DNA from 2 places in the Tatumella ptyseos genome. Region 2 is predicted to be linked to the other one. Evidence: predicted binding sites of a transcription regulator. Region 2 holds the regulator's gene; the other holds the start of a gene.
The links. The regulator LexA, encoded in region 2, represses DNA repair genes until DNA is damaged. The targets are predictions, from matches to a motif close to TNCTGTATGTACATACAGNA.
Positions count from the first base shown of each region.

Region 1: a site for LexA is predicted at 1,455-1,474, ahead of umuD (translesion error-prone DNA polymerase V autoproteolytic subunit). Genes of this name have one in related genera too.

Region 1 is NZ_CP130649.1:1,775,715-1,784,712, reverse strand. Features, by position in the region: gene umuC (translesion error-prone DNA polymerase V subunit UmuC) at 1-1,011, opposite strand, end outside; gene umuD (translesion error-prone DNA polymerase V autoproteolytic subunit) at 1,011-1,433, opposite strand; tRNA gene QJR74_RS08430 (tRNA-Ser) at 1,672-1,759, opposite strand; gene msrA (peptide-methionine (S)-S-oxide reductase MsrA) at 1,898-2,431, opposite strand; gene otsB (trehalose-phosphatase) at 2,712-3,485, shown strand; gene otsA (alpha,alpha-trehalose-phosphate synthase) at 3,478-4,857, shown strand; gene flhD (flagellar transcriptional regulator FlhD) at 5,416-5,754, shown strand; gene flhC (flagellar transcriptional regulator FlhC) at 5,765-6,349, shown strand; gene motA (flagellar motor stator protein MotA) at 6,435-7,322, shown strand; gene motB (flagellar motor protein MotB) at 7,319-8,263, shown strand; gene cheA (chemotaxis protein CheA) at 8,267-8,998, shown strand, end outside.
Region 2 is NZ_CP130649.1:310,515-319,512, forward strand. Features, by position in the region: gene pgi (glucose-6-phosphate isomerase) at 147-1,793, shown strand; gene psiE (phosphate-starvation-inducible protein PsiE) at 1,933-2,352, shown strand; gene ubiC (chorismate lyase) at 2,438-2,995, shown strand; gene ubiA (4-hydroxybenzoate octaprenyltransferase) at 3,019-3,855, shown strand; gene plsB (glycerol-3-phosphate 1-O-acyltransferase PlsB) at 3,907-6,345, opposite strand; gene QJR74_RS01650 (diacylglycerol kinase) at 6,470-6,850, shown strand; gene lexA (transcriptional repressor LexA) at 6,939-7,553, shown strand; gene dinF (MATE family efflux transporter DinF) at 7,564-8,895, shown strand; gene zur (zinc uptake transcriptional repressor Zur) at 8,897-8,998, opposite strand, start outside.

The sequences.
Region 1 (8,998 bases), 1.5 Mb from region 2:
TGGGCCTTCGCGCCAAATTTGATCGAGTAGATAAAGGGCTAGTCGTACGATATCGCGCGTATCTTGAGAAGGCGTGAGGAGTTGACCGGTAAGTTGATTCGCATAATAAATTTCGCCGACAGCATGCGGACTGGTACGGATAAAAACGCCTACTTGGCGACAATACTGTTTTTCAATACGTAATTTTTCGGCAGCCCGGACGGCATAATTACAGACCGCTTCACGCATCTGGCGGTAGTCGGTAATACGCTGAGAAAATGAGCGGGAACAGAGTATCTGCTGCTTTACCGGTGCAAACTCCTCTAGGGCTAAGCATGGCTCGCCGCGTAATTCGCGTACTGTTCGTTCAACAATGACCGAAAAAGATTTACGGATAAACTGGGTATCTTGTTTGGCAAGATCGGCGGCAGTATAAACGCCGAGCTGTTGAAGTTTTTTACTCAATCGACGGCCAATGCCCCAGACTTCTTCTACCGGCACCAGCGGCAGTAATTTGTTTTGTCGGAGTGGCGAGGAGAGATCAACCACACCTGCGGTTTTTACCCATTTTTTTGCGGCATAATTGGCGAGCTTCGCCAGTGTCTTAGTGGGCGCAATGCCGACACCGACCATCAGATGTGCTTCATTTTTAATACGTTGTCGTACCTGTTGGCCGTACTGCTCTAGCGAGCCATATGCCGCCATACCAGTAAGGTTAAGAAAGGCCTCATCGATTGAATAAATTTCGACATGCGGGGCCATCTCCTCCAATAGCGTCATCACGCGATGGCTCATGTCCGCATATAAGGCGTAATTAGAGCTAAAGACCGCTATTTTTTGAGGAAAGGTTTGCTGTGTAAGTTTGAAATAGGGTTCACCCATTCGAATGTTCAGTGCTTTGGCCTCTGCGGAGCGAGCGATAACACAACCATCATTATTGCTTAGTACGACCACTGGTTTACCGCGAAGATCGGGACGAAAGATCGTTTCGCAGGAAGCATAGAACGAGTTGACATCAACTAACGCAAACATTAGGGATTCAGCGTTTTGATAACATGCTTTACGACACCAAAAATTTCGAATTGGTCGGCATCATCAATAGGAATAGCGGCATAAGCTGTATTTAATGGTAGGAGGTGCAGAGTGGGCTTTAGCATCAGCTGCTTAACGGTAAACTCTCCGGCTAAAGAGGCAACGATAATATCGCCCTGTTTCGCGGTCAAGGCGCTATCGACCACCAGCATATCTCCCTCACTGATCCCGCCATCAATCATTGAGTCACCGCTCACTTTAACAAAATAGGTCGCGCTGGGGTGGCTGATAAGAAGTTGGTTAAGGTCGATACGTTGCTCAACGTAGTCCAGAGCAGGGGAGGGGAAGCCGCAAGGAATACGACTAATAAACAAAGGTAGCTCAAGGAGCGCACGAATACGTGCAGGTTGATAACATAACATTGTCATCGCCTCTCAGATTAATACTGTAAATATATACAGTATCTGTATTTTACTGAAAGGTGCAAGTCCCAAACGCGTAGATTTGCATAACCCTATGATGGAAAGCGTTATTTAGGAAATATGGGGCGCGGAAGAAAGAAATTAAGTCAAAAAAAACCCAGTGCCAATAGCACTGGGTTTCGTCATTAGCATGGAAGTGCTAATGGGAAAAGAGTTATAGTCACTCTTTTACAGAATATGGCGGTGAGGGAGGGATTCGAACCCTCGATACGTTGCCGTATACACACTTTCCAGGCGTGCTCCTTCAGCCACTCGGACACCTCACCAAATTGTTTGTTAAGCTTTGCAGCGCTAACGGGGCGCTACTATAGGGAGTCGCCCCGCAACGGTCAAGTACTATTTCACGCTTTTTACTTATCCGCTCAAGAGCTGAGCGACTCGGCGGAATGTCGTGCTTTTTCAGCTTAATCCTTAACCCGATCTGCAAATTTCTTACGTAACTTCTGTAGCTTAGGTGGAATCACTGCCATACAGAAACCATTGTTTGCTCCTACGCGATCCCAATAATCTTGATGATAATCTTCAGCAGGGTACCACAGGGTAAAGGTTTCAATCGTGGTGACTATGGGTTGCGAGTGATCCTGCTGGGCCAGTTTGATCGCTTGTTCAGCGGTCTGTCGTTGTGCAGCATCCAGAGGAAAAATAGCGGAACGGTATTGCGTACCGATATCGTTACCTTGGCGGTTAAGCTGGGTTGGATCGTGGGTAGCAAAACTCACCGCGAGGAGATCGGCATAACTAATCTGCTCAGGATCAAAACCAATACGAATGGCTTCTGCATGGCCAGTCGACCCGCTACAGACTTGTTCATACGTTGGATCCGCTGACGCGCCACCGGTATAACCACTTTCGACAGACGACACCCCTTTCAAGCTTTGAAAGACGGCTTCCGTACACCAGAAACAGCCGCCTGCAATAATTGCATATTCAGTTGCCATATAGACCTCATTATTAACGTCATTTTTCATCCCCCTAGAGTAGCGGAATGTCTTCACGGTGACCATGAGCAGATTGTGCAGTCGGAGCCGTTCTTGCCCTATTAATTAGGTAACTTTCTGATTCGCCGCGCAATCGTCGAGATTGAGTCTATACTTAGTAACATTAATGAATCACATAATATTCTTAATTATTACATTTTTATAACTGAGTGAGAGGCGTTGATCCCACATAACAAGTAGGCTCTTCACCGCGATGCGCAACCAAAGAAAGCGAGTATTTATGAATGAACTGCGGCAACGATGCCGACAAAATCACTACGCATTTTTTTTTGATATCGATGGTACGCTAGCTGACCTTCAAGCGACACCAGAAGCCGTATCAATACCGTCTTCGGCAGTGGCTGATCTTAAACAATTAACCCAACAGTCAGGGGGAGCCATCGCTTTTGTTTCAGGGCGACCGTTAAGCCAAATTGATGCGTTAACCTACCCACTGCACGGGGCGGCGGCAGGTATCCACGGCGCCGAAATCCGCACACTCAACGGTGAACTGACGATAACGCATGTCGATGCGCAGCAGCTTGGCGACATTGAACAGTACTTATCACGGGAAATTACGTCGCTGGCGGGCGTACGTTTAGAAGAGAAAGGCATTGCGTTTGCCTTACATTACCGACAAGCGCCTAACGCGCAGGCGGCATTGCAGCAATTGGCCAAGAATATCGTGGAGCGTTACCCCGATTTTAAAGTCCAAGCAGGAAAGTGTGTGTGGGAGATCAAACCGCGTGCCTGTGATAAAGGTAAGGCGATAAATTTCCTTATGCAAACCCCTCCCTTTAAAGGCCGCATTCCAGTTTTTTTGGGCGACGATATCACGGACGAAGCCGGCTTCCAGTATGTGAACCAGCAACATGGGATTTCTATTAAAATTGGTAGTGGTGAGAGCGAAGCGATCCACCGATTACCCAACGTGATAGCCCTGCACCAGTGGTTAGATGATTTAGCCAACAATAATATTGATCTAGATAAAATGAGGAGTGTACAGCATGGGTAGATTAGTGGTTGTCTCCAACCGTATCGCACTCCCTGATAACAGTAAAAATGGAGCCGGTGGATTAGCCGTCGGATTATTGGATGCTCTACAAGAGCAGGGCGGACTCTGGTTCGGATGGAACGGAGAAATCAGTAAAATTACGGGGGAGGAGGAGCCTCTACAGATCGAGCAAGAGAAAAATATCACCTATGCCGCCTGCTCACTGACCCAAAATGATTACGACCTGTATTATAGCCAATTCTCGAATACCGTGATCTGGCCTGCTTTTCATTATCGCCTCGATCTCGTCGAATATCAGCGTGAGGCATGGGAAGGCTACTTACATGTCAACGAACTACTCGCAGCTAAACTTTCTCCACTGCTGCAACAAGATGATGTGGTGTGGGTGCATGACTACCATTTATTACCTTTTGCGGCGGCGCTACGTCAGCAGGGTAGCTCACATCCACTCGGATTTTTCTTGCATATTCCCTTCCCAGCCCCTGAAGTGTTGATGGCGCTACCGGACTACCAAGAAATCTTACGATTAATGACCGCCTATAATTTACTAGGCTTTCAAACAGAACGTGATGCGAAAGCGTTTTTAGCTGCGATTGGCCATGAGACGGAGTTGGTGACGCTAGAAGAGGGCGTTTATCAAGCTTATGGTAACACCTTCCATGTCCACGATTATCCAATTGGCATTGACCCCGAGAGCATTCGTAAATTAGCAGAAGGTCCACTTCCGCCGAAAATGCAGGCTATTCGACAAGAGCTCGGTGATGCCAAAAATATCATTGCCTGCGAGCGCTTAGATTATTCAAAAGGGATCCCAGAGCGGTTTCTTGCTTATGAAAGTTTCCTAGAAAAATACCCCGAGCACCGCGGAAATATCCGCTACACGCAGATCGCGCCGACCTCGCGCGGTGAGGTGCAAGCCTACCAAGCGATACGTCATCAGCTCGAAACGGAAGCAGGCAGAATAAATGGGAAATACGGCACGATGAGCTGGACGCCCCTCTATTACCTAAACCAGCACTTTGATCGCCGTCTATTAATGAAAATTTTCCGGCTGACAGATATTGCGCTGATTACGCCGCTACGCGATGGGATGAATTTGGTTGCCAAAGAGTACTTGGCTGCGCAAGACCCGTCTAACCCTGGTGTACTGATCCTATCGAAATTCGCTGGGGCAGCCTGTGAGCTGACCGAATCATTATTGGTGAATCCCTATGATCGCGATGAGGTGGCGAAGGCCATTTTACATGCGACGACCATGAGTAAAGAAGAGCGCGTTCGGCGGCACGCAATCATGATGGAGACTCTCAGCCATCAAACTATTACTCGTTGGCGCGAAACCTTTTTAGACGATCTCTACAAAATAGGGCGTTAACGAATTGCCATCTCCTATCACTGCGGTGATAGGAGATTCCGCTCTAATATGAAAAAATCTTAATATTCCCCCTATAAAATTATAAGGATTTTAACTTTTATTTTATGGTTTTTTTTTAGATATCACGTCCTAACCTTGCTCCTTAAAAAAACATGGGTCAATATTCCCATCAATGAATTGAACAGGAGCAGAAATATCACTTAGCTTATACTATTGATTACTTTATGTTTGTTAATTACTATTTTAATCTCGCAGATTGTGGTGTTTTATTTTATATATATTCAAGCTATTTTAATATAAGTAATATAAAAATGATCAGATATCTTTTACTGATGATTTAATTTCTACTCTGCTTTTAATATAACTCCATCTCGTGAACTTTAATGCCATTCTTAATCTATATGATCTAAATCAATATGAAACTTAAATGTTTAATAATGTGTATTGTGAAATTATTGATAACAAGGTAACTTCTAATAATATTATAAAGACCAATAAAATATCTTTATACTACCAGCCTGTATTTTATTTATTATTAGATAATTATTTGAGGAAAATATGGATAATTCAGATATTGTCAAACAAATCTATGGGATCAATTTATCATATCTTCTCTTAGCGCAAAGAATGCTTAAAGAAGATAAATATTCAGCATTTTATCGGCTTGGAATGGAAGGAGAGTTAGCTGAAAAAATAATGGGACTAAGTCTACATGAATTAGTCAAACTTGCCGAAACAAACCAACTTATATGTAAGTTTCGATTTGAGAAAATAGAAGTGGTTGAAAAACTGACGCAAGATTCTCGAGTCGATGACCTACAGCAGATCCACACAGGTATTATGCTAGCCAGTAATTTATTAAATGCGCGTAGTAATAATAAAAGAATAAGACAATAGTGGGGATATCATGAAAGAAAAAAGCGTACTCAGAGAGGGGCACGATATTCGTGTTGCAATGGAATTAATCAGATTGGGGGCAAGATTACAGCTACTGGAGAATGAGACGGTATTAAGTCGCGGACGTTTAATAAGATTATACAAGGAGATTAAGGGGACTCCCCCTCCTAAGGGTATGCTGCCTTTCTCAACGGACTGGTTTATGACGTGGGAACACAATATTCACGCCACCGTTTTTTATCATGCATGGCAATTTCTACGCAATCAGACTGAGAAGTCGGATGTTGACTGCCTTATCTTAGCTTATCGTCTCTATCTAGAGCAGTGTCCTGCCGATGAGGAAGGTGATGAACCGCTACTAGGATTAACTCGTGCATGGACGTTAATCCGTTTTGCGGAGAGCGGAATGATTGAACTATCCGCCTGCCGACAGTGCCAAGGGCAGTTTATTAATCATGCTCATCAACCAAAAGGAAGCTTTGTGTGTAGTCTTTGCCAGCCACCTTCTAGAGCAATAAAAAAACGTAAACTTTGTTATTCAGAAGCCGATAAAGGGTATGAAGAGAGTAAAGGGTTACGTTATGGAATATTATGAATAATTAAATTTACTTTTCAGCAATATCTCTATCAGTAACTCCTTTATTTCATATATCAGGGATGTGCCTTGTTAGGGAGTGACTGTGTTTATAATTATTGGCTATATTATAGTGACTGCATCGATCCTCGGTGGCTACGCGATGGTAGGTGGCCATATGGGAGCATTATATCAACCTTCAGAATTGGTGATAATTGGCGGTGCCGGTATTGGGGCTTTATTTGTTGGGAATAATGGTAAAGCCTTAAAAAAGACAATGGCGTCAATACCGATATTATTTCGTGGTTCAAACTATACTAAAAGTCATTATCTTTCACTGATGAGTCTATTATTCAATATTATGTCTAAATCGAGACAGCAAGGGCTGTTATCCATAGAGAAAGATATTGAAGATCCAAGTGCCAGTGATATTTTCAATCAATATCCCAAGCTGACAGCTGATTTATTATTAATGCATTTCCTGACCGACTATTTGCGATTGATGATTAGTGGGAATATGAGTGCCTTAGAAATTGAATCGCTGATGGATGAAGAGATTGAAACCTGTGAGCATGAAAGCGATATACCTGCACAAAGTATCGCTGCAGTCGGAGACGCGTTACCTGCCTTTGGTATTGTGGCTGCGGTGATGGGGGTGGTCCATGCCTTAGCCTCAGCAGATAGACCTCCGGCAGAACTCGGCGAACTGATTGCTCACGCGATGGTGGGGACCTTTTTAGGGATATTACTTTCTTACGGCTTTGTCTCGCCTCTTGCAACGGTACTGCGTCAAAAGTCGGCAGAAAAAATCAAAATGTTGCAGTGTATTAAAGTGACGCTATTGGCCAATTTACATGGCTATGCCCCGCAAGTCGCGGTGGAATTCGGTCGTAAAGTTTTATATACCACCGAACGTCCCGCTTTCACAGAGCTTGAAGATTTTGTACGTAATAATAAACCTGGGAATCGTAGCGCGGAGACTAGTGAAGAATGAAGGACTCTAGGCCTCCCATTATTGTTATTAAAAAGAAGAAGAAGCACGCACGGCATGATAGTCATGGTGCATGGAAGATTGCGTACGCAGACTTTATGACTGCCATGATGGCTTTCTTTATGGTGATGTGGTTGATCTCCATTGCCGACCCACAAAAATTAGAATCACTCGCCGACTATTTTCGCATGCCCTTACGGGTAGCGCTTGCGCCCGGAAAACACCAAAGTGATGCGACAACGGTTATTCCAGGTGGCGAAGCTGGACAAAAAAAGGAGTCTACTGAAAGTTACCCCAATCCTTCGATCGGTCGTAAAGATAAGGACCGTGACCGCAAAGCCTTACAGGGAATTAAACATAAAATAGAGCAACTCTTGTTGACTGATCCAAGATTGAAATCCTTACGTCCACACCTCTTCCTCACCATGATCAATCGCGGATTACGCATACAAATTGTGGATAGTCAGCAGAGGCCAATGTTTCTCAAGGGAAGTGCGAATATTGAACCTTATATGGCAGAAATTCTACATGCACTAGCCCCTATCCTTAATGATGTGCCGAATAAAATGAGTATTGCCGGTCATACTGATAATTCGCCTTATGCAACGGGAGATCATGGTTTTAGTAACTGGGAATTATCGACCCAACGGGCGAATTCATCTCGGCGTGAACTGGTCAAAGCCGGATTAGTTGAAGGGAAGGTGCTGAGAATTATCGGGATGTCAGACACCATGAATATGAAAGGGGTGGCTTCCGATGCACCAGAGAATCGCCGTATCAGTTTGTTGATCTTAACGCATGATGCTGAAGACGAAGTGGAGAAAGAAAACCATGAAGGACAAGCGCTGATCATCACTGCCGCAGGCGAACTGCAACCTGTGATAGCGCCATCGCTCAACGGGCAGGCTCAAAAAAACGAACAGCCGACGGAAAGGAAAGAGTAAAGAATGGATATCTCTGATTTTTCTCAGACATTTTTTGATGAAGCAGATGAATTATTGGCGGATATGGAACAGCATCTGCTGGCGCTCGACCCAGCCAATCCCGATTCAGAGCAACTTAATGCCATCTTTCGGGCAGCTCATTCCATTAAAGGAGGAGCAGGGACCTTTGGCTTTAGTATTCTGCAAGAAACCACTCATATTTTGGAAAATATTCTTGATAACGCGAGACGGGGAGAATTGTCGTTAACCAGTCAGCTCATCGATCTCTTTCTGGAAACCAAAGATATTATGCAAGAGCAACTCAATGCTTATAAAAGCTCAACACCACCCGATGAGGATACTTTTCAGCATATTTGCGACATGTTGCGTAAGATCGCGCTGAATCAATCACCAGAGGTCGAAGAAAAACCGCTCGTTAATGATGAGGTGAACCCCGATCGTTCTCTATCGGCCGAGCAAAGGGTACGAATAAGACTTACCCGTTTGAAACCGTCAGAGATTGAATTGCTACTGCAAGAAATTAATCATCTTGGCACCGTCACGCTACTCGATCGGGATGCGCAGAGTTTGGATCTCGAGGTAAAGGGGGTGAGTCGAGAGGCGCTTATTGCCGTGCTCTGCTTTATCATAGATGAGGATCAAATTAGTTTTCCCACACTAGACAGCGCAGCATCGGTACCCAAGGAGGAACCCAGTGTTGAAAGGGAGGCTATCCCACCGCCAACGCCAACGCCT
Region 2 (8,998 bases):
CTATGGTTATCTCACTCATTTTCGTTCAAGATGGGAACGGTTGCACTGGAGTATTAAATTTCAACCCAAACATTGACGCGTGACTGGTTAACAGTACGTAGAGTGTGTTTAAGTCGACAGTTTATTAACTAACTAAGAGTGTTGTTATGAAAAATATTAACCCTACACAAACAGCAGCATGGAAAGCCTTAGAACAGCATTTTCAAACGATTAACGAAACCGATATCGCTTCACTATTTGCTCAAGATGCACAACGTTTTACTCATTTTTCGACAACCTTCGAAGATAAAATACTCGTCGACTACTCCAAAAACCGCATCACCCAGGAAACACTAGATAAGTTATTGGCCTTAGCTAAAGAGTGCGATTTATCTGGCGCAATCAAATCAATGTTTGCGGGTGAGAAAATCAACCGCACCGAAGACCGTGCTGTGCTACATATTGCTCTGCGTAACCGTAGTAATACGCCAATTTTGGTAGACGGCAAAGACGTCATGCCGGAAGTGAACGCGGTATTAGAAAAGATGAAACACTTTTCAGCGCGTATCATCAGTGGCGAATGGAAAGGGTATTCCGGTAAAGCCATCACCGACGTCGTTAATATCGGTATCGGCGGATCTGATTTAGGTCCTTATATGGTCACCGAAGCGTTAAAACCTTACAAAAACCACCTATCAATGCATTTTGTCTCGAATGTGGATGGAACGCACATTGCTGAAACGCTAAAACCCCTTAATCCAGAAACGACGCTTTTCCTCGTTGCCTCAAAAACCTTCACCACACAAGAAACCATGACTAACGCCCACAGTGCGCGTGATTGGTTCTTGGCGAAAGCGGGTGACGAGCAGCACGTTGCCAAACACTTTGCCGCGCTCTCCACCAATAGTTCAGCGGTCAGTGAGTTCGGGATTGATACCGATAATATGTTCGAATTTTGGGATTGGGTCGGAGGACGCTATTCGCTCTGGTCTGCAATTGGTCTGTCCATCGCGCTCTCGATTGGTTTTGAACATTTCGAGCAGTTATTATCTGGCGCCCACGCGATGGATAATTACTTCGCCCAAACACCGGCTGAGAAGAACTTGCCGGTGACGCTGGCATTAATTGGCCTGTGGTATAACAACTTCTTTGGTGCCGAAACCGAAGCTATCCTACCTTATGATCAGTATCTTCACCGTTTTGCCGCTTACTTCCAACAAGGTAATATGGAATCGAACGGTAAATATGTTGATCGCGAAGGCAATCCAGTGGACTACCAAACAGGTCCAATCATTTGGGGAGAGCCGGGCACTAATGGTCAACATGCTTTCTATCAGTTGATTCACCAAGGGACTAAAATGATCCCTTGCGACTTTATAGCCCCTGCTGTGACGCATAATCCACTTAGCGACCATCATGATAAGCTGCTTTCTAACTTCTTTGCACAAACCGAAGCGCTTGCTTTTGGGAAATCGAAAGAGGCGGTCGAGAAAGAGTTTGCTGAAGCAGGTAAATCCGCGCAAGAAGTCGCACATATCGTCCCATTCAAAGTGTTTGAAGGTAACCGTCCGACTAACTCTATTCTACTTAAAGAGATCACGCCTTATAGCCTCGGTGCGCTGATTGCGATGTATGAGCATAAAATCTTTACTCAAGGCGCAATACTGAATATCTTCACCTTTGATCAGTGGGGGGTTGAGTTAGGAAAACAACTTGCGAATCGTATCCTGCCGGAATTAAAAGTCGACGATAACATTGAGTCGCATGATAGCTCCACAAATGGACTGATCAACCAATATAAATCTTGGCGTTAAGCTAAGCGAATGTAGTAGTAAAAGCGGCGATGATGCCGCTTTTTTTATTTTTTTAAGAAAAAGCGGAATTTATTGAGATATCTGTCACATTAAAGCATTATTATTTTAGCTCTCCTATAATAAAAAATGAGTAAAAATAATGAATGATCAAATTGTTACACCAAAAACACCACGAGCTATTGCCAATCTTTTACAGTGGATATTGAACATCGGTCTAATCGTTTTAGCCGCCATTTTAGCGGTGTTTCTGGGGAAAGAGACCATCAATTTAGTCAGCGTGCTGTTCCATCGAGGCGAGGAACAATCGGCATATCTATTGATTGAAGGGATTGTTATCTACTTCCTCTATTTCGAGTTTATTGCGTTAATCATCAAATATTTCTTATCAGGTTATCACTTTCCCTTACGCTATTTTATTTATATCGGCATCACCGCGATTGTTAGGTTAATCATCGTTGACCATAAAAACCCAATAGATACGCTGATCTATTCAGCCGCCATTCTCGTTTTAGTCGTGACACTTTGGTTAGCAAATAGCCGCCGACTAAAAAGAGAGTAGTGAGATGACCTTGCGAGTTTGCAGAACATAAATAAATACTCTGTTATGATTAGCGACATTTCCTAGTAAAATTTGGCAGCGTTCCATGCAAAACCTCTCAGTGCAGCAGTTACTGACCCATCAATTCTGTGCACTCAATGAAACTGAATGTTCCAGCGATATTTATTCGTGGCTGGTGGATGAAGCTTCTATGACGGCACGATTGGAAGCGTATTGTCAGAAACTCGAGGTTAATATCGTTAAAGAGGGATTTATTCCTGATAGTGAGCTTACGCCTGAAGAACATGGCCTAGTCGTTGAGCATTCTAAAGCTGAGCGATTTTGGTTACGAGAAGTACAACTTGTTGCGGATGGAGAACCTTGGCTCGCAGGTAGAACGGTGATACCTGAAAGTACTTTACAAGGCCCTGAGGCTTCGTTGATGTTCTTGGGGACTCGGCCGCTTGGTCACTATCTATTTACCTCGTCATCCTTAGATCGGGACTTTTTAACGCCAGGAAGGTTATGTGGATTATGGGCGAGACGTTCCTTGTTACGCCTTGCAGGAAAACCACTTTTACTAACGGAAATATTTTTACCCGCTTCACCACTTTATCCGCCATTGGCCAAAGGATCTTTACCGTGCATTCAGGAACCTCATTAAAAATAAACGCTTACCTACAGTTAATGCGGTTAGATAAGCCCATTGGTACCTTACTTTTACTTTGGCCAACGTTTTGGGCCTTATGGCTATCAGGGATGTCTTTCCCGCCATTGCCTGTGCTCGTCGTATTCACCTTAGGCGTTATTTTCATGCGTGCAGCGGGATGTGTAGTAAATGACTATGCCGATCGAAATATTGATGGCCATGTGGAAAGAACGAAGAACCGTCCTCTGGCCAGTGGTCGAGTTACGGCTAAGCAGGCAAAAGGTTTATTTATTTTCTTAGTCCTGTGCTCATTTCTACTTGTGCTCACCATGAATCGTATGACGATCCTGCTTTCTGTCGGCGGTGTGGTCTTAGCGTCGATTTATCCTTTTATGAAACGCTATACCCATCTGCCACAAGTGGTTTTGGGCGCGGCTTTTGGTTGGGCAATTCCAATGTCTTGGGCAGCGGTAACCGAAACGTTACCCAGCGTATGTTGGTTACTGTTTTTTGCCAATATTTGCTGGACCGTCGCTTACGATACGCAATATGCGATGGTTGACCGTAATGATGATCTTAAAATAGGGGTGAAATCGACGGCTATTCTCTTTGGGAAGCATGACCGAACAATTATTGGGATACTCCAAGTGGGTACTTTACTTTTGCTGGCCATAGTGGGGCGTTCTCTTCACCTAAATAGCTTCTACTACGGTGGTTTAGTCATCGCCGGGATACTTTTCGTTTGGCAGCAAAAGCTTATCTATCGTCGGGAGCGTGGCGCCTGTTTCCAAGCGTTCTTGAATAATAATTATGTTGGATTGGTGATTTTTGCAGGGATTATTTTGAATACTCTGCCCTTTATTAATTTGATGTAGAGCGATGAGTAATAAAAAGGCGACCTATAGGTCGCCTTTTTTGATTGCTTTCTACTGACTTTCAGGGAGAAGATTATCTGAATTTTCAATCGTCTGCCTAACATCTCGATTCATTAAATCAAGAAGTAGATTGCGCATCACAATAGACTTATCAACATCTGCATCATCACGGTCGCTGATATAACCCTCATCACGTAGCGTGAGAACTAAGCCGGTAAATACTGCTTTATCGAAAAATTCTGGCGCATTGATACCATGTAAAACGGATAAGCGCTGAGCAAGTGTCCGACTCTCTTTTTCCAAAGTACCACGGTTAATACTCGGTTTCGCACTGAGGATCGTGAAGGTGATGGCATAACGTTGTAGCGTTTCACGCACACCCGCTGCAAGAAGCTGTAAAGTACGATATCTCTGGGTTGAGGTCGCGGCAATCACCCCTTCTGACTCGGTAATCAATGATTGGCGACACAATTCAGCCAGTAAGCGCTGAATCTCTGGTTCAAGCTGCTCATCACTCCAGTGCAAGAAAAGCTCGCGCTTAAGCATTGGATAAATCAGTCTCACTTGCTGCAGTAACTCAACATAGGTCAATGACTTATGTTGTAAAATAATGCTAGCTAATAACGAAGGTAGGACAAGTAGGTGATGAATATTATTGCGATAATAAGTCATCAACACTGCTTGCTCACGAGGTAGAACAATGATTTCGCCTAAAGTATCTTGCTCAATCGAAAATTTATTCATTTCCAGAGCGTGATCAAGAAGCTGTTGGGGAGTCATTTCTGGTAATGTCGACTCTGGTGAGTACGGAACATTCCTTAACAACTCACTGTAGCAACTAAGTTGATCGAGTAACTGCTCACGCGTTAGTGAGCGCTGACGAGAAGCTAATAACGCGGTAACGCAGAGGTTCATCGCATTTGCCGCTCCAGCGTTATTAATACGAGTCATGACCTGTTCCGCAATATCGTTTACGGCAGGGGTCAGCCACGTTGGACGCTGTACTTCAATCGGGTCAATATCATCACGCCAGTTTGGAACATGCTGATTAAGATAGGCGTTAAGCGGTAAAGGTTCACCGAAGTTAACAAAGCCTTCGCCAAGATTACGCAGTTTTCTTAACCCGCGAATCATCTGTACAAAGCCTTCCTTTTCTTTCGCTGCGCCGCGTAATTCTTTGGCATAAGTCGCGACTTCCATCACATGCTCATAGCCAATATAAATAGGTACTAAGGTGATAGGGCGATTGGTACCCCGTAGCATTGCTTGTAAGGTCATGGTCAACGTACCCGTCTTAGGGTCTAACAGACGACCTGTTCGCGAACGCCCACCTTCAACAAAATATTCTACGGAGTAGCCGCGGCTGAATAATTCTCCGAGATATTCACGGAAAACCGTAGAATAGAGTTTGTTACCCTTAAAGGTTCGGCGAATGAAGAATGCGCCCAAGTGACGGAAAATAGGGCCAGCTGGCCAGAAGTTTAGGTTAATACCGGCCGCAATATGAGGGGGCACAAGTCCTTGGTGATAAAGCACATAGGATAATAAGAGATAATCCATATGACTACGATGGCAAGGGACATAGACCAGCTCATGGCCATCCTGTGCCAATTGGCGAATGCGTTCTCCGCCATTGACGGTAATCCCTTTATATAATCGGCTCCATAACCAGCTCATTACACGGTCAGTAATACGGATCGCTTCATAGGTGAAATCGGCCGCAATCTCTTCCATCATTTCAACGGCGTTCTTCTGAGCTTCATCCAGTGAGATTTTTTTAGACCGTGCTTCGTCTTCGACGGCTTTTGCGATAGCAGGCGATTGTAGAAGCTTAGTAAACAGCTGTTGGCGAGCGGGTAAACTTGGACCCACGGCAGCCAGTCGTTGACGGGCGAAATGGATGTGGGCAACGCGCGCTAATTTTTGCGCAATCGACTTATCGGTGCCGTGCTCGTCAGCCATCTGGCGCATCGAGACTTTAGCGGAGAAGCGTACAAAGCTATCACGACCCAACCACAACACGGCAAAAAGCTTTTGTAATCCATTCAGTTCACGTAAGGATGGGCCAGGTTCGCCATTAATTTCACGGGCAGGCGCTCGGCCAAACATCACGGAAACGGGGACCAGCTGTACGTCTAATAGAGGGTTATTTTTGTGAAGATCCAAATAGTCATGGAAAATTTTAACCGACTCTTGATTAGGCGTAAAAGAAGGGAAAACTCGGGGGCCATCATGCATAAAAACATAGCGTGGTAAGAGTACGCCATCTATCTCGACAGGATGTAAGGGATCGGGCAGATCATGTTTTAAGCACTGCGTCCGTAAGGCGAGTAAATCCGTTTTGGAATCGTACGGGAAAACGTACATAATAGGACGCGTCGAATCGAGACCCAGCTCAATGACTGGATCACCAGGAATTACCCGACTTTTAACGATAAAAGAGAGGGGTAAGTTTAGTAATTTATAAAGTAATTCACGCCAACCTGACATAGTTGAATTCATAGCCTCTTAAATGAGCAAAGCGCTGCCATGATAACAGAAAGCTTCGCGAAGATCTGTCCACTAAAAATGTAATATCGGGCTCTATCACAGCTCTAGAAGGAGAATACCGTTAATGACTAACCAAGTTACCGGGCTACGTCGAATTATTAACGCAGCTGGTTATTCATGGAAAGGTTACAAAGCTGCTTGGAAGTATGAGGCTGCTTTTCGACAAGAAGTCGTACTTGGCATTATTGGTACATTTATTGCCTTGTTACTCCCCGTATCGGTGCTTGCCAAGCTGGTTTTGATTGGTTCAATGGTGTTAGTGATTATCGTTGAAATAATAAACAGTGCGATTGAAGCGGTAGTCGACCGGTTTGGTGATGAGTGGCATACACTCTGTGGTCGTGCTAAAGATATGGGATCTGCAGCAGTGTTGCTCGCATTACTTTGGTCATTAGTGGTCTGGATAGCATTACTCGTTGAGAGTTGGCACTATTATTTCCATTAGCCCAGTCCAATTTATCCGTGATGCTGGTTTCTATTTATAAAATACCTGTATATACTCACAGAGACTGTATAAACAACCAGGGGGTCGGATGAAAGCGTTAACAGCAAGGCAACAGCAGGTTTATGACCTGATTCGTGATCACATAAATCAAACTGGTATGCCTCCGACCCGTGCGGAGATTGCTTCGCAACTCGGTTTTCGCTCGCCTAATGCGGCGGAAGAACATTTAAAAGCCCTTGCGCGCAAAGGTGTTATTGAGATTGTCTCAGGGGCTTCACGGGGAATTCGCTTGTTACTGGAAGAGCCAGAAGCTGAAGGCCTCCCCCTGATTGGACGCGTCGCAGCAGGGGAACCGATCCTTGCGCAAGAACATATTGAAAGCCACTACCATGTCGACCCCGCATTATTCAAACCCAATGCGGATTTTTTACTTCGCGTAAGTGGGATGTCGATGAAAGATATCGGCATAATGGATGGTGACCTTCTCGCTGTTCATAAAACACAAGAAGTTCGTAACGGACAAGTTGTTGTCGCGCGTATTGATGATGAAGTGACGGTGAAGCGTTGGAAAAAAGAGGGAAGTACCGTTCATCTTCTCCCTGAAAATAGTGAGTTTAGTCCAATAGTTGTTGATACCCGCCAACAAAGTTTAATGATTGAAGGATTGGCGGTCGGTATTATTCGTAATGGCGAATGGCTATAGGAAAACGTTGATGCTGAAAGGATTTACGGTAACGGATAAAAAGCTCTGGCAACTCGCCGTACCGATGATCCTTTCCAATATTTCGGTCCCTTTACTGGGGCTTGTCGACACCATGGTGATTGGACACTTGAGTAGTGAAGTCTACTTAGCCGGTGTGGCGATTGGCAGCAGTGCGACAAGTTTTGTCTTCATGTTATTTCTGTTTTTAAGAATGGGGACGACAGGAATGACAGCGCAGGCTTGGGGAGAAAAAAATCAGCAGAAATTAGTCCAAGCACTTTTTCAGCCTCTAATCCTCGCCCTGTTTGTTGGATTTATCTTCGCGCTGTTCCGTCAGCCGATTACTGAACTAATTCTAAGTGTAATGGGTCCTCAGCAAGCAACCCATCATCAAGCGAGCTTATTTCTTTCTATTCGTTGGCTTAGCGCTCCGGCCACCTTGGTAAATATGGTGATTCTTGGCTGGTTATTAGGCGTGCAGTATGCAAAAGCACCGCTTATTCTCTTGATTGGGGGGAATGCGGTAAATATTATTTTGGAACTTCTCTTTGTCTTACATTGGCATTATGCGGTGAGTGGTGCCGCCGCGGCGACCGTTATTGCAGAATATGCTAGCCTGCTATTGGGCCTCTATTTAGTCTGGCGGGCAGCACAACAACGCAACCTATCGCTTATTCCCCGAATATCGCAATTAGGTCATGGGCTAGCTCGGCTTTTCCGCTTAAATCGCGATATCTTATTACGATCATTACTCCTACAACTTTGTCTGATCAGCTTTACCATTATTGGCGCGCGATTGGGAACGAATATCGTTGCAGTCAATGCGATATTACTGATGTTTTTGACCTTTACCTCCTATGCACTGGATGGATTTGCGTATGCTGTTGAATCCGTGGCAGGAGAGGCCTTTGGCGAGCGAAATGCCGACGCCTTATCCGCTATTTGGCATTCAGCCTGTAAGCAAGCTATTACCGTAGCATTACTCTTTAGTGGTGTTTATGCGCTCTTCGGCCAAAACATTGTTCAATTGCTTACCTCCATCCCTTCACTGCAGCAAGGTGCTAACCATTATCTGTTCTGGCAGGCAATTTGTCCGCTAGTGGGAGTGGGCTGTTACCTACTCGATGGCTTATTTGTGGGAGCAACGCGTGGTCGAGAAATGCGGAATAGTATGCTGATCGCAGCCATAGGTTTTGCGCTAACGCTATTATCTGTGCCATGGATAGGTAATCATGGTCTTTGGTTAGCACTCATGGTGTTTTTGGCGCTACGTGGGATGACGCTAGGCTATGTATGGCGCCAACACCAGCAGCGAAATAGTTGGTTCGATCTTAGCCGCTAAATTAAGCGCGTCCCGCTTTACGCTTAGGTTCTACCACGTTCTGATGGTCGTGGTGGCAATGTTCTGGATCTTCACACTGTAAAATAGCACTGCATTGCTGACA